One region of the Mesorhizobium sp. WSM4307 genome, then DNA from elsewhere that is predicted to be linked to it. Evidence: predicted binding sites of a transcription regulator. Region 1 holds the regulator's gene; the other holds the start of a gene.
The links. The regulator LexA, encoded in region 1, represses DNA repair genes until DNA is damaged. The targets are predictions, from matches to a motif close to TGTTCNNNNTGTGTTCNG.
Positions count from the first base shown of each region.

Region 2: FJV83_RS16480 (DNA recombination protein RmuC) is a predicted target of LexA. The motif match lies at 5,105-5,122, and genes of this name have one in related genera.

Region 1 is NZ_VFTB01000019.1:37,339-45,121, forward strand. Features, by position in the region: gene FJV83_RS33380 (ABC transporter ATP-binding protein) at 1-753, opposite strand, end outside; gene FJV83_RS33385 (ABC transporter substrate-binding protein) at 812-1,798, opposite strand; gene FJV83_RS33390 (GntR family transcriptional regulator) at 1,952-2,725, shown strand; gene lexA (transcriptional repressor LexA) at 3,100-3,837, shown strand; gene FJV83_RS33400 (ComEC/Rec2 family competence protein) at 3,831-6,287, opposite strand; gene gltX (glutamate--tRNA ligase) at 6,390-7,783, shown strand, end outside.
Region 2 is NZ_VFTB01000006.1:245,301-253,083, reverse strand. Features, by position in the region: gene FJV83_RS37545 (hypothetical protein) at 80-205, opposite strand; gene FJV83_RS16500 (transglutaminase family protein) at 419-1,228, shown strand; gene FJV83_RS16495 (cation diffusion facilitator family transporter) at 1,355-2,308, shown strand; gene FJV83_RS16490 (GFA family protein) at 2,385-2,789, shown strand; gene FJV83_RS16485 (class I SAM-dependent methyltransferase) at 2,872-3,684, shown strand; gene FJV83_RS16480 (DNA recombination protein RmuC) at 3,801-5,072, opposite strand; gene def (peptide deformylase) at 5,176-5,706, shown strand; gene fmt (methionyl-tRNA formyltransferase) at 5,719-6,666, shown strand; gene FJV83_RS16465 (N-acetyltransferase) at 6,663-7,169, shown strand; gene truA (tRNA pseudouridine(38-40) synthase TruA) at 7,193-7,783, shown strand, end outside.

The DNA of each region.
Region 1 (7,783 bases):
CTTGATGGAAAAATGGCCGATCAGATCGATAACCGTGACCCTGGCCTTCTCCTCGCCAGTGACCTCCAGCAGGACCCGGCCCGCATCGAGCATGATCACCCGGCTGCCATAGTCGACGGCGTGCTGCATGTTGTGGGTCACCATCAGCGTGGTCAGTTTCAGCGCGTTGACGGCGCGCACCGTCGCCTGCATGACGATCTCGGCCGTGCGCGGGTCGAGTGCCGCGGTATGCTCGTCGAGCAGCAGCAGGTCCGGCGATCCGCCGACAGCCATGATCAGCGACAGCGACTGACGCTGCCCGCCCGAGAGTAGGTCGACACGGGTGTCGAGACGATTTTCAAGGCCGAGGCCCAATATCGACAGGCGCTCCTTGTAGGACGCGAGCCTCGCGGCGTTCAGCCCTTGTCGCAGCGTGCGTTTTCGGCTGCGCAGATCGGCCAGCAGCATGTTCTCCGCCACGGTCATGCTGGCGGCGGTGCCGCGCATCGGATCCTGGAAGACGCGCGCCAATCGCGTGGCGCGCTTGTGCACCGGCATGGCCGTCACGTCCGCGCCGTTGATCAGGATCTTGCCGGAATCCAGGACAAGAGCTCCGGAAATGGCGTTGAGCATGCTGCTCTTGCCGGCCCCGTTGGAGCCGATGACGATGCCGAAATCGCCGGTGGCCAATGACAGGCTGAGGCCGTCCAGCGCGACCTTCTCGTCGGCCTGCCCCTTGTAGAATACTTTGCGCGCGGATCGGATATCGAGCATCGTTCCTCCCTGGCCTGATGGGCGACGGCGACGGCGCCGTCGCCCGTCCAGCCCGATATCAGTCGACGATGCAGCCGCAATCGGCCATCGAAGCCGGTATCTCGATGCCGAACGCGGCCATCGCCTTGCGGGAAATCGTTGCCATATGGTCCTTATAGGCCGGGCGCGACGGCGCGATCGTCTTGGGATCCTTGCCCTTGAGGATCTCGGCCGCGATGTTGCCGGCGTTCATGCCGACCTGCGTGTAATTGACCGCGAAGCTTGCCGGCACGGTACCGTTGCGGACCGCGCTGTCATCGGAGTTGACGACCGGGATTCCCGCCTGGCGCGCGGCTGCAGAGACGGCGGCGATCGCCGGCTGGATCAGGTTCGAGGCCGGACCGTAGATCACGTCGGCCTTGCCTGCGAGCGAAGCGATGCGTTGCTGGATGTCATTGACGTTGTCGATGCCGACTTCGACGACTTCAAAGCCGGCGGCGGGTGCCGCCGCCTTGATCTTTTCGATCAGGGCAACGTCATTGGCCTCGCCCGGATTGTAGGGCACGCCGAAGCGCTTGGCGTTCGGCAGCAGCTTCTTGGTGAAGGCCATTACCGCGGCGACATCCTGCAGATCGCTGGCGCCGGTCATGCCTTCGTCTCCGGCGTCCCACGACGGCACCAGCTTGGCCGCCACCGGATCGGTGACCGCGGCAAAGACGATCGGAATCCCGGAACCGGCGAGCGCCTTCTTGGCGATCTGCGAGACCGGCGTGGTGATGGTATAGATCAGCTTGGGCTGCTCCGCCTGCAGCTTGGCGATCATCTGCGGCACCAGAGATGCATCGAAATTGGTGTGGCTTTCGGTGTAGACGACGTCCTTGCCCTCGACAAAGCCTTTGTCCGTCAGTGCCTTCTTGAAGCCCGCTATGGCGGCATTGAGCTGCGGATGCTCACCGAAATTGGCGATGCCGATGCGTATCTGATCGGCCGCGGCGCTGCCGGCGCTGACCATCAATGCGGCTGCCAGGGCCAATCCCGACAGCCAAGCGGATTTCGACTTCAACATCATTTCCTCCCAGATTTGATCAGCGCCGCTCTCAAGGACGGCAACTGCGGCGATCATGGTCAGTCCCTCGCCGCGTGTCAAACATTATATATAATTCTTGCCATACTCCCCCTTCATATATAATTTTCATAAGCCGATGATGGACGGATCGCGATGCAGGATCAGAACAATTCCACGAAGACCGAGGCGGCCTATCAGCTGCTGCGGCGCGATATCCTGACCACTCGCCTCATGCCGGGGGCGCCGCTCAAGCTGAGCGCGCTGCGCGGCACATACGGCGTCGGCTGGACGCCGCTGCGTGAAGCCTTGTCTCGACTTGAAGCCGAACGCCTGGTCACCGCCATCAGCAATCGCGGCTTTGCCGTCGCTCCCGTGTCACGCGCCGAGCTCGAGGACCTGGCGCGCGCCAGGATGGTTGTCGAAATGCCGCTGTTCCTGGAATCGATCGCGAACGGCGGCAGGGAATGGGAGGACGCGGTCGTTACCGCTCATTACCGGCTCTCCCGCTGCAAGACCGCGGTCGATGACCCTTCCGATGCCGCCGTCGACAAATGGGACGAGAGCCACGAGGCCTTCCATGCGGCGCTGCTGAGCGCGGCGACGTCAAACTGGCTGTTGCGCTTCCGCTCGACGATCGCCGATCAGCTGCGCCGGCATCATCGGTTTCTCGGCCTGGCGCCGACTTTGCGAGCGGCGGCCGGCCTGAAGGACGGCTATGGCGAGGCAATGGACGCGCTGCGCGAGGCGATCGCCATCGAGCATCACACCGCGATCATGGAAGCGGCGCTCGATCGGGATGTAGAGCGGGCAAAGGCGCTGATGACGGCGCATATCGGCTACACGCTGCATGTCTATGTCCACAGCGAAGACAACGGCGCCAACACTTACACCGCGCGCGCCGGCAGCCTGAAAGCGGTTTCCGGATGATGCTTCCGCGGCGTCCGGATCCACGTGGCCGTGCCGGCCTGAACTCACGATCGTTGGCGTTTTGGTTTCGTTTCGTTCTGCCGGAATGGATCGATACGCCGCTCAAATCCGCCCCGCAGACGCCTCCCAAACACCTGATGCCAAACCGCGTTCAGGGCTAGGCCACAGACCATTAACCGAAACGATTTCAATGCGCGTACCGGCAGGGAAATCATTGATCGCGACCCTCTGCCCCGGTCAAAAAATTTCAGACGCGTTAACAAATTCATTAAACTTTAAACAGTTGCGGAACACAACTGGAACAGATAGTGTTTGTTCTGGGTTTGTTTTTCGATTCTGATTCAAATCCGTCGTTCAACGCCTCGGGGGCCGCCATGCTGACACGCAAGCAACATGAACTGCTGATGTTCATTCATGAACGGCTCAAGGAAAGCGGCATTCCGCCGTCCTTCGACGAAATGAAGGAAGCGCTCGATCTCGCCTCCAAGTCGGGCATCCATCGCCTGATCACGGCACTGGAGGAACGCGGCTTCATCCGCCGGCTGCCCAACCGGGCGCGGGCACTGGAAGTGCTGCGGCTGCCGGATTCGATCGCGCCCGGCCTTAACGCGGCAAAGAAATTCTCGCCAAGCGTCATCCAGGGCAGCCTCGGCCAGGGCGGTCTTGGCCGCCAGATCAAACCGGCGCAGTCGCGTTTGCCTGCGGCCGGCAATGATGACGATGCGGTTTCCGCCGTGTCGATCCCAGTGATGGGCCGCATCGCCGCCGGTGTGCCGATCGATGCCATCCAGCACCAGACGCATTCGATCTCGGTGCCGCCGGACATGATCATGGGTGGCGAGCACTATGCGCTGGAGGTCAAGGGCGACTCGATGATCGACGCCGGCATCTTCGACGGCGACACGGTCATCATCCGCAACGCCGACACGGCGAGCCCGGGCGAGATCGTCGTGGCGCTGGTCGACGAGGAGGAAGCAACCCTGAAACGGTTCCGCCGCAAGGGCGCCTCGATCGCCCTTGAAGCCGCCAACCCGGCCTACGAGACGCGCATTTTCGGGCCAGACAGGGTCAAGGTGCAGGGCAAGCTTGTCGGGCTGATCCGGCGTTACTGAGCAGGAGCGGCCGTCTTTTCGGGTTTTTGATAGGGCGCCAGCCCCCTCGCCTCACGCGAAAATTTTCGCTGCTCGTGCCAAGGCCGATACGGCCCGTCCACCGCGAAGCTGACGGTTGGCGGGCCAGTTGCCGATTGGCGGTCGAAGAACACGGCGGCACTGCCTTTGCGGGCAAGTTGCCGTTTGGTGACGACAAGAACCAGCGGATTGTGGCAGGCATCATAGCCCGTCGCGTCATTGACGACGATCAGGTCGGCGAAACCGCAGGCTTTCCAGGTATCCTTGCGGTCTTCGACATGCGCGATGATCGCACCCGACGGGTGCCGTGCAAGACAGACGCCATCCGTGCAGTAGAACGGTGCTCCCGGCGGCAGATTGACGGCATCGGCAATGTCGAATTGCCCGTCCGCCCTGTCGAACATCTCCGGCACGACGATGGTTTCGGACACCAGCGCGCGTTTCCAATTGTCGACGGTGAACTCGTTCGGGCGAGCCCGGCTGACCGCGAGTTCTCCACCGCCGATCGGCAGCGCCACCAACCGCGCATCTTCGGAAATCAGCACATCCGGGGTGCGCGTATCCGATACTGTCAGCAGGCCGGCAAGCGCGAATGGCACTGCCGCGAGCCGCAGCCAGGTCGTCGCCATCGTCGCGATGACCAGGGCGATGGTCACCAGCAGCACGGATCGCTGCGAAATCAGCCCGACCGCATCGACCGGGGAGCGTTCCGATATCCACGCCGATATGGCGATCATTGCGGTCAGGCCCTTGCCCATCACGTAAAGGAAGGGGCCGTCGGCACCAAAGGGCATCGCAAGAGAACTGAGAACAGCGAAAGGCATGACTATCAGTGACACGATCGGCATGACGGCCAGATTGGCGAACAGGCTGAGCGGCGACACACGCTGGAAATGCCAGATGGCAAACAGCGCCGTGGCGCAGCCGGCGATGATGGAGGTCATCGCCAGCCCGCCCGTCGCCAGCAGGAATTTTCGCGTGAGAAAACCCGGCAGAGTTCGCTTTGGCGGTGGCGGTCTTGCTTTTCCCGCATGGTGATCCGCCCAGCCGGCATAGGCGCCGACCAGCGCGGCGGTCGCAGCGAACGACATCTGGAAGCTTGGGCCGACGACCTCATGCGGCGACACCACAATGACGGCGATCGCCGAGATGGCGAGGTTGCGCATGGTCAGTGCCGCGCGATCGAACAGGACGGCAACAAGCATCACCGCCAGCATGATGAAGCTGCGTTCGGCGGCAACGACGACACCGGAAATGACGAGATAGGCGGCGATCGAGAACAGTGCGGCGGCGGCCGCATATTTCTTCACCGGCCGACGCGCGGAAAAGTCCGGAAACAGCGCAAAGGCACCGCGCAGCAGCCCCATAATGGTGCCGGCGACCAGCGCCATATGCAGCCCGGAAATGGAGATGATGTGATAGATGCCGGTGCGCCGCATCGCCTCGTTGATTTCATCGGGAATGCCGGCCCGCACACCGACGATCAGCGCCGCCGCGATCTCACCCTCGGCACCGCCAACCCTGGCCCTGATGTGGTCGGCAATGGCTTCACGAGCATTTTCTATCCCGGAGAAAAGGCGGGCCGTGAGCGGCACCTCGTCGTCCGTGGCTGAGACAAGCTTTGGATTGCCGAGAAAGAAGCCGCTGCCGCCAATACCGGCGAAATAGCTGTCGAAGGAGAAATCGTAGCTGTCCGGCCGCACCGGGCCGGTCGGCGGCAACAGTTTAGCGTAGCCGGTGACCATGGAGCCGGCGGTCATTTCCGCCGGGATATCTCGCGCCGAAAGCCTGACCCTTTCCGGCGCATAACGCAGTTTCGGCCGTGCGGTCGACGTCACGTCGATGGTCAGCCGGATGCGGCCGGTCTCCATCCGGTCGAGCGAAACGACGCGGCCGGTCACTTGCGTCGAGATTTCCGAACCCAGCATCTGGGTGCCCGCCCGCCATGTCTCGACCTTGGCGACAAGCAGGCCAAGCGCGCACAACAATGCCGCCATGAAGCCCAGATGGGTTTTCGGCCAGGAGCGCGAAACAAGCGCACAGACCGCCATCAGCACGACGACCGCGACAGGCTTTGCAAAATCAGGCTCCGCCGCGAGCGAATAATAGCCGATCGCTCCAGCGGCCAGACAAACCGGCACCAGCAGGAAGGCGATGCCCCGGTCAAGCTCGAGCTCCGCTGCCGTCGCCGCACCATGGCGCAGGCGAGGCCAGGAAACCCGGGCGAGTCGCCGCCGGACACGCACAATCCGGCCTGAAGCAGGCGGCGGAAGTGTCGCCGGCATATCCGCCTGCGGCGGTTGACGATCGGAGCCCGGCACCAGAGGCGATAGCGGCTGCGAGACTGGCGGCGGAATCGCAAACAGGGACCGTTCGCTGACGCCAACACCAGCGTCCTCGCCCTGTTCCGAGCCCCGGCCTCGTCCAGCCATCGGGTCTGCCCCTTGCACCGCTGACGCCCTATGCTACATGAACGCGCGACGCGCGAAAGTCCGCGCAGCCGCACCCCGCTTCAGATGGTTTCCGAGAGTTTCATGTCCGACAAGGTCGTCACCCGTTTTGCCCCCTCGCCCACCGGCTATCTGCACATCGGCGGCGCGCGCACGGCGCTGTTCAACTGGCTCTATGCCAAACACACCGGCGGCACGATGCTGCTGCGCATCGAGGACACCGATCGCGAGCGTTCGACCGCCGCCGCGACGGCCGCCATCCTCGACGGCCTCACCTGGCTCGGCTTGACCTGGGACGGCGACGCGGTCTCGCAATTCGAGCGCGCGCCGCGCCACCGCGAGGTCGCCGAAGAACTCGTTCGCATGGGCAAGGCCTATTACAGCTACGAAACGCCGGCCGAGCTCGAAGCCATGCGCGAGGCAGCACGGGCCAAGGGCCTGCCGCCGCGCTACAACGGCCAGTGGCGCGACCGCAGCCCCTCGGAGGCGCCTGCGGGCGTCAAGGGCGCCATCCGCATCAAGGCGCCGACCGAAGGCGAGACGATCGTCCATGACCGCGTCCAGGGCGAGGTGCGCTTCCCCAACAAGGATCTCGACGACTTCATCATCCTGCGTTCGGACGGCAACCCGACCTATATGCATGCCGTCGTCGTCGACGATCATGACATGGGTGTCACGCACATCATCCGCGGCGACGACCACCTGACCAATGCCGCCCGCCAGACCGTGATCTACAACGCCATGGGCTGGGACGTGCCGTCTATGTCGCACATCCCGCTGATCCATGGCGCCGATGGCGCCAAGCTGTCGAAGCGCCATGGCGCGCTCGGCGTCGAAGCCTATCGGGCCATGGGCTACCTGCCGGAGGCACTGCTCAACTATCTGGCGCGACTGGGCTGGAGTCATGGCGATGACGAGATCATGTCGATCAAGGACATGATCTCCTGGTTCGATATCGGCGACGTCAACAAGGGCGCTGCCCGCTTCGATTTCGCCAAGCTGGAAGCCATCAACGGCGCGCATATGCGGCGCATGGCCGACGCGGAGCTGTTGGACATCTTCATCGCCACCCTGCCCTATCTCGAGGGCGGCCCGGCGATGGCCGCGCGCCTCAACGAACACAACAAGGCGCAGTTGCTGGCGGCGCTTCCGGGCCTGAAGGAGCGCGCCAAGACGCTGGTCGAACTCGTCGATGGCGCGGCCTATCTGTTCGCTACGCGCCCGCTGCCGGTCGACGAGAAGGCGGCCCTCCTGCTCAATGACGGTGCCCGCAAAATCCTGCGCGGCGCTCACGAAGCTTTGAATGGGCTGTCGAGCGACTGGACGGCGGCCGCGGCGGAAGCCGCGATCCGCGACTATGCGCTGGCCGGTGGCCACAAGCTTGGCGCCGTGGCCCAACCGTTGCGGGCCGCGCTGACCGGCAAAAGCACCTCGCCCGGCGTGTTCGACGTGCTTGCCGTGCTTGGGCGCGAGGAAAG
Region 2 (7,783 bases), on a different contig from region 1:
AGGCTGCCCAAACGCCCGATCAACCCGGCGGCATTGTCTGACGCCGCCGGTGGGATTTGCGTGCCTGACTTGCCGAGGCCTACTTTTCCTTGATGCGCATCGCCTTGACCGGCGGCGCCTTCAGGGCGGGAGCGGGTGCCGGCTTCTTGGCATCCTTCTTCGGCTTGCGGGCTTCCTTGCCTGCCTTCATCGCACCTTTAGCCATGATTCGTTCCTCCAGTTGCGGGGAGCGAAGTGAAACAAGAGAAACGCTTTGCTGCAAGTGGGCAGTGTCTGTCGCAACCGCCGGCCGACTGCTTTCAACCGGTTTCTAATTTTCTCGTAAACCATGGCCGTCCGTGCCATTCTCGTTTTCGCACTGCAGCATCGACCCGCGCCTTCGCCCGGGTGATCGTCGGGCAGGCCGGTCAGGACGACAATGCGGATCCACATCGGCTGCGCGATGAGTTTCGACTTCCCGCAGGAGACGCCGCTCATCGCGATGCTCAATATCCACTATTCCCGCGCCTCCGACCTCGAGCGGCCGGATTTCCTGACCTCCAGCCCGCCAGTTCCGGTTGAGGGTTATCGCGACAGTTTCGGCAATTGGTGCAATCGCTTCGTCGCGCCGCCCGGTCGATTCACCTTCGGTACGGATGCGGTGATCCGCGACACCGGCACATTCGAGATGGGCGAGCTGATGGCCTGGCAGCACGAGGTGCGCGACCTGCCGGCCGAGACGCTGCTGTTCCTGCTGCCCAGCCGGTTTTGCGAGAGCGACCTGTTGGCCAACGAAGCCTGGCGGCTGTTCGGCCATACGCCGCTCGGCATTCCGCGCGTGCAGGCGGTGTGCGATTTCGTCCACAACCACATCGTCTTCAACTACGGCAATGCGCGGCCGACGCGCACCGCTGCGGAAGCCTATCGGGAACAGAGCGGCGTGTGCCGCGATTTCGCGCATCTTGCCGTCACCTTCTGCCGGGCGCTCAACATCCCGACGCGCTACTGCACCGGCTACATCAGCGATATCGGTATGCCGAAGCCGTGGTCGAGCATGGATTTCGCCGCCTGGATGGAAGTCTATCTCGGCGGCCGCTGGCATGTCTTCGACCCGCGCAACAATGCGCCGCGCATCGGCCGTATCCTGATCGCTTCCGGGCGCGACGCCGCGGATGTGCCGCTAACCCATATTTTCGGACCGGGGACACTGGCCGGCTTCAAGGTGTGGACCGACGAGATCGTCGAATAGTCGCGGTCTCCCGCCGGCCGGTCCCAAACAAATCGCGTCTTGAACGACCCGGCAGTTGGCGCGTTATGGTGGAGCTGCGGCCGTCCGGCCGTTAGACTGGGGCACGTTGAACGAGGACCAAACCGCATGGCCGGTCACGGCGGCTCCAAAATGGTCATCTATGCGGCGCTTGCCGGCAATCTGGCGATCGCGCTGACCAAATTCGCCGCCGCCTTCTTCACCGGCAGCTCGGCGATGCTGTCGGAAGGTGTGCATTCGCTGGTCGATACCGGCAATGGCGGCCTGCTGCTCTACGGCATGCACCGTGCCGCGCGCCCGGCCGACCGCACGCATCCGCTTGGGCATGGCCGCGAACTCTTTTTCTGGAGCTTCATCGTTGCCCTCCTGGTCTTCGCGCTGGGCGCCGGCGTGTCGTTCTACGAGGGCATCATCCACATCATGGCGCCGGAGCCTGTCGCCAACGTCAAGGTGAACTATGTCGTTCTCGGCTTGTCCTTCCTGTTCGAGGGCAGCACCTGGCTGGTGGCGCTGAAGGAATTCCGCCGAGAGAAAGGCAAACAGAGTTGGCTGCAGGCCCTGCAGTCGAGCAAGGACCCGAGCGTCTATACCGTGCTGTTCGAGGACAGCGCGGCGCTTGTCGGCCTGATCGTCGCCTTTGCCGGCATATTGGCGGCGGAGTTGCTGGAGATGCCGGAACTCGACGGCGTCGCCTCGATCGGCATCGCGCTCATTCTCGGCGCCACGGCGATTTTCCTCGCCCGCGAAAGCAAGGGGCTGCTGATCGGCGAACCGGCGTCGCCCGAAGTGCAAAAAAAGGTGCTGGCGATCGTGCAGCAGGATCCGGCGGTGCAGCGCGCGAACGGCGTCCTGACCGTCCATATGGGACCGCAAGAGATCGTTGCCGGGCTCAGCATCGAATTCGAGGACCATCTGGCAGCGCCGGAAATCGAAGCCTGTGTCGAGCGCATCGAGGCACGGCTGAAGAAGGAGATGCCGGAGATCACGCGGCTGTTCGTCAAGCCGCAGACCACGGGCACCTGGGAGCAGCGGCGCAAGCTGATCGAAACGGCATCGAACTAGTCCTGGACCAGCGCTGCACCGTTGCCCCGTCGCATTGCCTTGCTAAGATCAGGCGACGGATTTCGGAGGAACGACCATGAAGATCGACGGCGGGTGCCATTGCGGCGCCATCACCTATGAGGCGGAGGTCGACCCGGCGAAGACCTCGATCTGCCATTGCACGGACTGCCAGCAGCTGACCGGCACGGCTTTTCGCGTCACTGTTCCCGCGCCCGAGGATCACTACCGGATCACCAGGGGCACGCCAAAACTCTATATCAAGACCGGATCGAGCGGCGCCAAGCGCGCCCAGGCCTTTTGTGGCGACTGCGGTTCGCATCTTTTCGCGACTTCGGTTGGCGACGGCCCGAAGGTCTATGGAATCAGGGCGGGCACCGCGCGGCAACGCGAGGATCTGGTGCCGACACAACAGAAATGGCACCGGTCGGCCCTGCACTGGCTTCCCGAATTCGAAGGCATGAGCATCGTGGAGGAGCAATAGCCCCGCGCTCCCAGTCGAAAGCCGCCCCAGGACAAGCAATTCTGTGCTAGCCTCGCTCACCATCAAGCGGCGGGTAATAGCGATGTTGGAAACGGACAAACTGTTCGCCGGCTCGATCCCGGAAAACTACGACCGCTATATGGTGCCGTTGATTTTCGAGCCATTCGCCGCGGACCTTGCACGGCGGGCAGCGTCCTTTTCGCCCAAAGCCGTCCTGGAAGTCGCCGCGGGCACCGGGGTCGTCACCCGCGCCTTGGCGCCAAAACTGTCCCCTGACGCAACCTATGTCGTGACCGACCTCAACCAGCCGATGCTCGACTACGCCGCTTCGCGACAGGCTCGCGACGGTCGCATCCAATGGCGCCAGGCCGATGCCATGGCGCTTCCGTTCGAGGACGCGGCCTTCGATCTCGTTTGCTGCCAGTTCGGCGCGATGTTCTTTCCCAGCCGCCCATCCGCCTACCGCGAGGCCAGGCGGGTGCTGAAACCCGGCGGGCATTTCCTGTTCAACGTTTGGGATCGCATCGAGGAGAATGTCTTCGCCGATGATGTGACCAATGCACTGGCCAGGATGTTTGCGAACGATCCGCCGCGCTTTCTCGCCCGCACGCCGCATGGCTACCACGATACGGCGCTGATCCGCGGCGAGCTGGAAGAGGCCGGCTTTTCCGGTGTGGCGATCGAAACGAGGGCTGAACAAAGCCGCGCCCCCTCGCCGCGCCTGCCGGCCGTGGCCTATTGCCAGGGAACGGTGCTTCGCACCGAAATCGAGGCCAGGGATCCCGGGAAACTGGACGCCGCAACGGATTACGCCGCATCCGCGATTGCGGCCAGACATGGCAGCGGCGCGGTTGCCGCCAAAATCCAGGCGCACGTCATCGTGGCCATGGCCTAGGCCGGAATTGCCGGCTAGAGCAGTTCACCGTTTCACGGAAACGGCAACCCGCTCTAACTCTTTGTTTTAACGCAATTCCGGACGGAAAACCGTTTCACACTTTTCCTGGAATTGCTCTAGTCGTCGCCTTCGACGACCCGCAGCCTGAGCTGCCCGGTCTTTGAATCGGCAGCGCGCGGACCGGGCTCGAGTTTCGCCGCGGGCGCCCGTGACGGCGTCTCCGGGCCGGCATCGCCATCGGCCTGCGCGCCGAACTCCAGCGCCTCGATCTTCTGGCCGCGCTTGGTCACTTTCGATGTCGAGACCAGGATATCGTCGATGTCCTTGGCCGACTGGCCGAAATGCACCTGCAGCTTGCGCACGCGCTCGTCGACGCGCGCGACATCCTCCATCAGCCGGATGACCTCGCCCTGGATCAGATGCGCCTGTTCGCGCATGCGGGCATCCTTGAGGATCGCCTGGATGACCTGGATCGACAGCATCAGCAGCGACGGCGAGACGATGACGACGCGGGCGCGGTGCGCCTTGTGGACGATCGCCTCGAAATTCTCGTGGATCTCGGCGAACACCGATTCCGACGGCACGAACATGAAGGCGGTGTCCTGCGTCTCGCCCTGGATCAGGTATTTTTCCGAGATATCGCGGACATGGATCTCGATGTCGCGGCGGAAGGCCTGGGACGCGACCTTCTGCAGGTCGGCGCCGTCGGCCGCGCGGATGGCATTCCAGGCTTCCAGCGGGAACTTGGCATCGATGGCCAGCGAGGGCGCGCCGTTCGGCATCTTCACCAGGCAGTCGGGCCGGCTGCCGTTCGACAGCGTCGCCTGGAATTCATAGGCGCCATGCGGCAGGCCGTCGGCGACGATCGCCTCCATGCGCGACTGGCCGAAGGCACCGCGCGTCTGCTTGTTGGAAAGAATCGCCTGCAGCTGCACGACCTGGCCGGCGAGCGACTGGATGTTGCCTTGCGCGACATCGATGATGGCCAGCCGCTCCTGCAGCTTGGCCAGGCTCTCATGCGTCGATTTGGTCTGCTCGGTCATGGTCTGGCCGAGGCGGCCGGTCATGGCGTCGAGGCGCTGGCCGATCGACTGCGTCAGCTCCGCCTGGCGCGCGCCGAACACTTCGGCGATGGCGCCCATGCGGCCCTGCATCTCGGCCTGGCTTTGCAAGATGCCGGCCATCCGCGCCTCGGCGTCGCGGGCATGGTCGGCGGCTTCCGCGGCAGCGACCGCGCGCGCCTTGGCCGACCGCCACAGCGCGACGACCAGCGCCAGGAACAGGCCGAGGAACAGCAAGGCGCCGAAGGCCAGGGCGTGGCCCAGCGTGATTGTCGAGGCGCCAAGCCGTGCGACGGGCTGCGAAAGGATGGTGCTCAGATCATTCATGTGGACAGCATAGCCGATTCGGTGGGCTGGCACAGATCAAAACGTGAACGATACTCAGCTCCACCGGTTGACGCTTTTCGCTGGACGTCTTACGTGGGACGCCATGCCGATCAAGCCGCTCATCATCCTTCCCGATCCCATCCTGCGCCAGGTTTCCAAGCCGGTGGAGCGCGTCGATGCGCCTTTGCGCAAACTGGCCGACGACATGCTGGCGACCATGTATGACGCGCCCGGCATCGGGCTGGCGGCAATCCAGATCGGCGAGCCGCTGCGCATGCTGGTGATCGATCTCGCCAAGGAAGACGAAACGCCGGCGCCGCATGTCTTCATCAACCCGGAGATCCTGGAAAGCGCCGATCAGCGCTCGGTCTACGAGGAAGGCTGCCTGTCGATTCCCGACTATTACGCCGAGGTGGAACGCCCGGCTTCCGTTCGCGTGAAATATCTCGACCGCGACGGCAAACTGCAGGAGATGGAGGCCGAGGAGCTGATGGCGACCTGCCTGCAGCACGAGATCGACCATCTCAACGGCGTGCTGTTCATCGACCATATCTCCAAGCTGAAGCGCGACATGGTGGTGAAGAAATTCAAGAAGCTCGCCAAGGACAAGGCGCCGGGCAAGCTGGTGGGATAGGGGAACATGCCCCTGCGCGTCATCTTCATGGGCACGCCGGAGTTTTCGGTGCCGACGCTGCGCGCGATCGCCGAGGCCGGACATGAGATTTCCGCCGTCTACACGCAGCCGCCGCGCGCCGGCGGCCGGCGCGGGCTGGAGCTGACGCCGTCGCCGGTGCAGCGCGAGGCCGAACGGCTGGGCATCGAGGTGCGCACGCCGATATCCCTCAAGGGCGACGCCGAGCAGGCGGCTTTCAGCGCCCTGCGGACCGATATCGCCGTGGTCGTCGCCTATGGTTTGCTGCTGCCGAAGGCGATTCTTGACGCGCCCCGGCTTGGCTGCATCAACGGCCATGCATCGCTTTTGCCGCGCTGGCGCGGTGCCGCCCCCATCCAGCGCGCCATCATGGCTGGTGACCTGGAAAGCGGCATGATGGTAATGCGCATGGAAGAGGGGCTGGACACCGGACCGGTGGGATTGCTTGAAAAATGCACCATCGAACCCGATATGACAGCCGGCGATCTGCATGATCGGTTGATGCGCGTCGGTGCTGCCCTGATGGTGGAAGCGCTGGCGCGGCTGGAGGGGAACACCCTGACATTTACCGCGCAAGCGGCGGAAGGGGTGACTTACGCCAGAAAAATCGATAAATCCGAGACGCGGGTGGACTGGACGCGGCCTGCGGCCGAGGTCCACAACCATCTTCGCGGCCTGTCGCCCTTTCCCGGCGCCTGGTCCGAAATTGACATTGGCGGCCGCATGGAACGGCTGAAACTGCTTCGCTCGACGCTGTCCGAAGGCCTGTCGCTTTCGGAAGGTTTGGGCGAGTCGGGAGGAATTCTCGATGACCGGCTGACGGTCGCCTGCGGTGCAGGCGCGATCAGGCTGGTCGAAGTTCAACGCGCGGGCGGAAAGCCCGCCGCCGCGTCGGAATTCTTGCGCGGAGCCAAGATCGTAAAAGGAATGAAGTTCTCATGAGCATGATGTCGATACGCGCGGCAACGCCGCGGGATCGCGAGGCTATTCGCCTCGTCGAGGAACACGCCTTCGGCCAGCAGGCGGAGGCCGGGCTGGTCGACGCGCTGGTGACCGGCGGCGACGCCGTCGTCGAACTGGTGGCGGAAGAAGACGGCCAGGTGGTCGGCCATATCCTGTTTTCCCGGCTGTTCGTCCAGAATGGCGGCAAGAGCCTCGCGGCCGTGGCGCTGGCGCCGCTGGCGGTGGAGCCTTCGTTTCACGGCAGCGGCATTGGCGGCGCGCTGATCCGCGAGGCGCATATCCGCCTCAGGGATGCCGGCGAGACTCTGGCCGTGGTGCTTGGCGACCCGGCCTATTACGGCCGTTTCGGCTACAGCCATGCGCGGGCCGAGAAGTTCGAGAGCGAATACCAGGGCGAGGCGCTGCAGGCGCTGGCCTGGGGCGACGCTCCGGAGGCCGGCAGACTGGTCTACGCTTCCGCCTTCACCGCTCTCGCCGCGTAGGCGAAAGCGTATAAGCTGCCGGCATGCCGCGTTTTCGCCTCGACATCGAATATGACGGCAACCTGTTTGCCGGCTGGCAGCACCAGGCCGACCAGCCTTCGGTGCAGCAGGCGATCGAGCGGGCGATCGAGAAATTCTGCGGCGAGGCGGTGCGGCTGCGCGCCGCCGGCCGCACCGATGCCGGCGTGCATGCGAGCGCCCAGGTGGCGCATGTCGACCTGGCCAAGCCATGGCCTGAAGACAAGGTGCGCGATGCCGTCAACGCTCACCTGCAGGCAGCCGGCGCGCATATCGCCATCCTGAAGGCGGCGATCGTTCCCGACGATTTCGACGCGCGCTTCTCGGCCACCGGCCGCCACTATCTCTACCGCATCCTCAACCGCCGCGCGCCCGCGGCGCTGGAAAAGGGCAAGGTGTGGTGGGTGCCGAAGCGGCTCGACGCCGGCGCCATGCACGAGGCAGCAAAAATCCTGCTCGGCCGGCATGACTTCACCACCTTCCGTTCGACCCAGTGCCAGGCCAACAGCCCGGTCCGGACGCTGGAACGGCTCGATGTGAGCCGGGCTGGCGACATGATCGAGGTGAGAGCCTCGGCCCGTTCCTTCCTGCACAAC